Regions from separate parts of the Priestia sp. TSO9 genome, predicted to be linked through region 2. Evidence: riboswitches for the same ligand, from Rfam matches in the RefSeq annotation. Region 2 holds a riboswitch; the other holds the start of a gene.

Region 1 (3,431 bases), on a different contig from region 2:
ATAGTTAGATTTCCTCCAAACAACAATAGCTTCTTTACTACGCAAGAACAGCTATTATTTGCTCATTGCATACGTAGTAACGACTGGCTTTACATCTTTACGCACCAAATCTTCGTATGTTTCTCGCTCTACAGCAAGACGAGCTTCTCCATTTTTCACAAATACAACAGCAGGGCGCGGAATACGGTTGTAATTGCTAGCCATTGAATAGTTGTAGGCACCTGTAGAGGACACTGCTAATAAATCTCCTTGATTAACGCGCGGCAAGTCAATATCCCAAATAAGCATATCTCCTGATTCACAGCATTTACCCGCAATTGATACTGTTTCATCTTTTTTATCCGTCACTCTATTAGCCAAGACAGCTTCATGTTTTGCATCGTAAAGAGCAGGACGGATATTATCAGTCATACCGCCGTCAATTCCTACGTATTTGCGTACACCTGGAATCTCCTTCGTTGATCCAATTGTATAAAGCGTTGTACCTGCTTCTCCTACGATGCTTCTTCCAGGCTCAATCCAGACTTCTGGAAGGGTATAATTCTGTTCAGTTAACGTGCGGCTTAGCTTTTCTGTCAGTGCATCTACATAATACTCAACTGGAAGAGGAGAGTCGCTTTCGGTATAACGAATACCAAAACCACCACCTACGTTTAAAACTTTTACTTCAAATTCCATTTTATCACGAATGCTGAATAAGAAATCAGTTAAAATATCAATGGCGCGAGAAAAACCATCTACTTCAAAAATTTGCGAACCAATATGACAATGAATGCCTAAAAGATCGTAGTAAGGCTTTTCTAACGCAAAACTTACCGCTTTCATGGCTTGGTCATTGGAAAGACCAAATCCAAATTTTGAGTCTTCCTGTCCGGTCATAATATACTCATGTGTATGGGCTTCAATCCCTGGAGTAACACGCAGAAGAATAGATGCTTTCTGTTTGCGCTCAGCTGCTAAGGCATGCAAAACTTCAAGTTCGGTAAAGTTATCAACAACAAAACAGCCAATATTCGCATCAAGAGCCATTTCTATTTCTTCAATTGTTTTATTATTTCCGTGAAAATGAATGCGTTCAGCTGGATATCCAGCTTCAAGCGCTGTAAATAATTCGCCTCCTGAGACCACATCTAGTGACATATCAAGCTTCGTTAAAAGGCTAGCCATTTCCATACAAAGAAAGGCTTTCCCTGCATAGGCGATTTGATATGAAAATCCGCTTCTTCGAAAGGCTGAATGGAAGGCCTTGCATTTCGTCTCAATTAATTCTTGATCGTAGATGTATAGGGGAGTGCCGTATTGTTTTTTCAGTTCGACCGTATCGCACTGCCCAATTTCTAAATGATTGCTGCTGTTAATTTTACTCGTTCCATGTAAGTACATAATCCGTATCCCTCCATTTAAATCATTCAACTATAACTTTGAACTTTGATGGTCAGTAGAAAAACACAAAAAAGACCCGTGAAGTGATGTTCACGCGTCTTGGTTTCATAATAATAAAATATTATTACATTCTAGGCATCAACATCTCTTCAATAGCTCTCCACAAACCAAATGGTTTGTGACAGCTCAGCATTTATTCAATACTGAACCAGTATATGAACACAATGGATGTTTATATACTTCGGCACGAAATCCCTTTTACTTATCTTCACAGACTCCATTAGTCTCCAATAAGTGACTCTTGATTTCATGCACCTCTATTCTCAGAGAGGAAAATTATATTTAAATGTAATTTCTATTATATTTCCTTTTCCTCCGTCTAGTCAATGAAAAGTTAAGGCATAGGAATATCAAAAAGAATAAATAAGAAAGCTATGAAGCTGCCAGATAGAACCCAAGCGGCCAGTGCTGTCTTCTGATGGATGACTAAAAGTGAGAACGTGACAATATTGAAGAGAAAAGAACACAGCAGAGACCATCCATAATGATGAGTAATACTGTGATTAACATAAGCAATGAACTCAATCACAGTAAATAAAAGCGCCCACAAAAGAATCCACCACAGCCGGCCGCTTACATGCAGCGGCAGCCTTCCTAAAAAAACCGGTATAACAAACGGATAAATGATTAAGGTTATTCCAAGGGAAACCATTAGGTGATCGGGTAGAAAAAGGTGATCAATACCAACAGGGTGAAATACCCATACGCGGTGATGAAACAGCAGTACTTCATAAAGCAAATTCCCCGTGACCCAAAACAGCAAAGTAGGATAGTATTCTTGATACCTTCGCCACTTGCCAAATAGTAAACCAAGAATGATAAAAAATAATACAAATGAAGATTGCATACGCTCTCCTTAAAATAATGGTTATTTCTTTTTATTTACATATTATAGTGGTTTTATTCTTTCATTTTTTTATTCAGAAACTATAATAAAAAAGCGGTAAGCGCAGTGTTAAATATGGGTGATCACTATTTGTGGTTTGCTTCATCTCACCATAATTCCCGTAAAAGAACTTATTGCGCTTTTGTTTACAATGAAAGGAACTATATGTCAAAGTCAGCAAGACTCAAAAATAAGCTCAAGATAGCTTCGCCTAGTATGTGACTTCTTTTTTTGCTATGCTAAAGTTGCGTACATATAGCATGAGAATATTAGAAGAAAGAAAAGGGTGTTTTGGTATGAAAACATACATCGTAGTTGGAGCTGGGATACTTGGAGCTTCTACAGCATATCATTTAGCAAAAGCAGGAGCAGATGTGACATTGGTAGATCGCAAGGATGCTGGTCAAGCTACTGATGCAGCAGCAGGAATTGTTTGTCCATGGCTTTCGCAGCGTCGTAATAAAGCATGGTACCGCTTAGCAAAAGGCGGCGCCAAGTACTATCAAACATTAATTCAGCAATTAGAAGAAGATGGAGAAACGGATACGGGATATAAGCAAGTGGGAGCAATTAGCTTACATACTGATGAACAAAAGCTTAAAAAAATGGAAGAACGAGCATATAAACGTCGGGAAGAAGCTCCCGAAATAGGCGAGATTACACGTTTATCCGCCAAAGAAACACAGGCTTTGTTTCCGGTTCTTTCGGAAGAATACAGTTCAGTTCATATTAGTGGAGCCGCTCGCGTTAACGGAAGAGCTCTTCGAAACGCACTTGTGAATGCAGCGAAGAAAAACGGTGCAAAAATAATAGAAGGAAACGCAGAACTTCTTTATGAAAATAATCAAGTAACGGGCGTTGCCGTAAATGGGCAAACCCTTCTAGCAACTACAACAATCGTGACAGCAGGAGCGTGGGCAAATCAATTACTAGAGCCTCTTGGAGTGAAATTTTTAGCAAGCTTTCAAAAAGCGCAAATTGTCCACTTGCACCTTCCAGATTTAGATACAAAAAACTGGCCCGTTGTGATGCCTCCAAGCGACCAATATATTCTTTCGTTTGAACAAGGTCAAATTGTCATTGGAGCAACACATGAAAACGA
Region 2 (3,431 bases):
ATTGTCGACTTTGAATATATCGTCACATCTTCTAATTTAGAAGCGCTTATTTTAGAAATGAATTTAATTAAAAAGCATGATCCAAAATACAATATTATGCTTAAAGATGATAAGGGCTATCCCTTTATTAAGATTACAGCTGAAAAACAGCCCCGCCTTGTTATTACAAGAAAAATAAAAAAAGATAAAGGGAAATACTTCGGTCCTTATCCTAACGTCCAAGCTGCAAATGAAACCAAGCGGCTTCTTGATCGCATTTATCCACTAAGAAAGTGCTCTACCATGCCAGACAGACCTTGTTTGTATTACCATATCGGGCAATGTCTAGCTCCTTGCGTAAAAGAAGTAAAAGAAGAGCAAAACAAACAAATTATTGAAAATATCACGCGGTTTTTAAATGGTGGATATGAGCATGTCAAAACAGAGTTAACTGAAAAAATGTTAAAAGCTTCAGAAGAACTTGACTTTGAACGGGCTAAAGAATATCGAGATCAAATTGCTCATATTGAAGCGACAATGGAAAAGCAAAAAGTAACGTTTAATGATTTTGTTAATCGAGATGTGTTTGGCTATTCTTATGATAAAGGCTGGATGTGTGTTCAAGTTTTCTTTATTCGCCAAGGGAAATTAATTGAGCGAGAAGTTTCTATGTTTCCTTTTTATAAAGAGCCAGAAGAAGATTTCTTAACTTTTATCGGTCAGTTTTATGCCAAAAATATTAAGCCAAAAGAAGTGCTGGTTCCAGCAACGATTGATGCAGAGTTAGCTGAGAAATTAGTAGAAGTAGAGGTTCAGCATCCAAAGCGAGGCAAAAAGAAAGAATTAGTAGAACTTGCGTGTAAAAATGCAAAAATTGCGCTCGGTGAAAAATTCTATTTAATTGAACGAGATGAAGAGCGCACGGTCGGCGCAGTTGAACGGTTAGGAGAAGAGCTTGGAATTGCAGCGCCTTACCGGATTGAAGCATTTGATAACTCAAATATTCAAGGGACAGATCCCGTTTCTGCGATGATTGTTTTTGTTGATGGGAAACCGGAAAAGAAAGAATATCGCAAATATAAAATTAAGACCGTAAAGGGACCAGATGATTACAGTTCCATGAGAGAAGTCGTTCGCAGACGGTATTCCAGAGCGTTAAAAGAAGGTCTTCCGCTTCCAGATTTAATTGTTGTAGATGGAGGCAAAGGGCATTTAGCTGCAGTACAGGACGTTCTCGAAAATGAATTGGGACTTTTAGTGCCTACAGCAGGTCTTGTCAAAGATGATAAGCACAGAACCTCCAACCTGATGATTGGTGAGCCTCCTCAAATCATACCGCTTGAACGCAATAGTCAAGAATTTTATTTGCTTCAGCGAATTCAAGATGAAGTTCACCGCTTTGCGATTACCTTCCACCGTCAAGTGCGCTCTAAGTCCGCTTTTCAGTCTGTTCTGGACGACATTCCGGGAGTGGGAGAAAAGCGTAAAAAAGCTTTGTTAAAGTATTTTGGTTCGGTGAAAAAATTGAAAGAAGCAACGGTTGATGATATTCGAAATTCAGGTGTTCCTCAAAACATCGCTGAAAAAATTTATGAAACATTGCAAAAATAGTCTTGAAATAATAGAAAATATTTGATAAGCTATTAACTAATTTCATACGACACTTCATCAAATGAAGTGAAGATAGAGGTGCAAATTTAATCAGTACGTATCAGGAAGGGTATGAGCTCTTATGAATGATGCGGAAAGGGAAATTTGCCGAAGTGAACATTACCTCATAGTAATGATTGCTGGTTCTGCGTTGAATAAACGTAGGATTGTCAAGATGTAGATTCTTGGAGAGCTATCTCACGGCAGTGGACGGTTATGTTTTATAATTTTCGTTCGTTAAGCAATGAGAGCTCATCTCATTGCTTTTTTTATTGTCTGAGTAAAAAAATTTAGCTTCTCATCATCCTGCATATGCAAATTTATTGAAAAGGAATGAACAAAATTATGGCATTAATCGTTCAAAAATTTGGTGGAACATCTGTTGGTTCTGTTGAACGTATCCAACATGTAGCAAACCGTGTTATTCAAGAAGCAGAGCGCGGTAACCAAGTAGTTGTTGTTGTATCGGCAATGGGCAAAACTACAGATGCACTGGTGAAATTAGCAAGTGATATTACGGACAGTCCAAGCAAACGCGAAATGGATATGCTTCTTACAACTGGAGAACAAGTAACGATTTCCCTGTTAACAATGGCTCTTCAATATAAAGGGTATGAAGCAACTTCGCTAACAGGTTGGCAAGCTGGTATCCAGACGGAAGCAGTTCACAGCAATGCACGAATCCAGCACATTGACACGACTCGTATTCAAAGCCAATTAGATAGAGGTCGAATCGTAGTAGTAGCTGGATTCCAAGGCTGTTCAGAAGATGGAAGCATTACAACATTAGGTCGAGGCGGCTCTGACACGACGGCAGTAGCTCTTGCCGCAGCATTAAAAGCTGCAAAATGTGATATTTATACAGACGTAACAGGAGTGTTTACGACAGATCCGCGCTATGTAGAAGATGCTCGTAAGCTTCACTCTATTTCATATGACGAAATGTTAGAATTAGCTAATTTGGGAGCAGGGGTGCTGCATCCGCGCGCCGTTGAGTTTGCAAAAAATTATCAGGTACCGCTAGAAGTGCGTTCAAGCTTAGAAAACGAGAATGGAACGATTGTTGAGGAGGAAGTTTCAATGGAACAAAACTTAGTCGTAAGAGGAATTGCGTTTGAAGATAATATTTCACGAGTGACAATTGAAGGGTTAAACAAAGAGTTGCAAACTCTTTCTACTATTTTTACAGCATTAGCAAAAGAACAGTTAAATGTGGACATTATTATTCAAAACGTAACGGCTAATAATCGTCTTTCTATCTCATTTTCTATTAAAACTGTAGACGTAGATGCCGCTCTTGCCGTCTTAAAAGAGTATAAATCTACTTTAGGATATACGCGTATTGAACATGAAAGCAGTCTGGCTAAAGTATCAATTGTCGGCTCTGGCATGATTTCTAATCCAGGCGTTGCAGCCGAAATGTTTGAAGTGCTGGCAGGAGAGAAAATTGAAGTGAAGATGGTCAGCACGTCTGAAATTAAAGTATCTACAGTTGTACCGCACGCTGATATGGTAAAAGCTGTTGAGACGCTTCACGTAGCATTTGAATTAGAAGAGCAGCAAGCAGTGCACGTATAAAGAAGAGAAAAAGACGTGGTATTTCCACGTCTTTTATATATACATATTTCCTATTTTTTATAACGCTCCGCACGCGTTTCGGTAGGTAAGATATCTTTTCGGTCCCACTGCACGGAAATCAGCACTTTTCCGTTCTTTTCTTTATGTGTTAAGTAGGCTTCTGTTAGGCAGTTGTTTTGACGCTGAATCTGTTCAGCTACAAATCCTGACTCAAGATGAAACGA

The links. Region 2 has a riboswitch for lysine ahead of LJC66_RS23990 (aspartate kinase). Riboswitches for the same ligand answer to the same signal wherever they lie in the genome.
Region 1: linked by a shared signal. The riboswitch ahead of lysA (diaminopimelate decarboxylase) and the one ahead of LJC66_RS23990 (aspartate kinase) in region 2 are both predicted to bind lysine.

The regions. Positions count from the first base shown of each region.
Region 1 is NZ_JAJEKD010000013.1:727,055-730,485, forward strand. Features, by position in the region: gene LJC66_RS11875 (dicarboxylate/amino acid:cation symporter) at 1-2, opposite strand, end outside; gene lysA (diaminopimelate decarboxylase) at 55-1,383, opposite strand; lysine riboswitch at 1,529-1,711, opposite strand; gene LJC66_RS11885 (CBO0543 family protein) at 1,778-2,290, opposite strand; gene LJC66_RS11890 (NAD(P)/FAD-dependent oxidoreductase) at 2,626-3,431, shown strand, end outside.
Region 2 is NZ_JAJEKD010000015.1:1,697,503-1,700,933, reverse strand. Features, by position in the region: gene uvrC (excinuclease ABC subunit UvrC) at 1-1,590, shown strand, start outside; lysine riboswitch at 1,656-1,833, shown strand; gene LJC66_RS23990 (aspartate kinase) at 1,975-3,207, shown strand; gene LJC66_RS23985 (YslB family protein) at 3,258-3,431, opposite strand, start outside.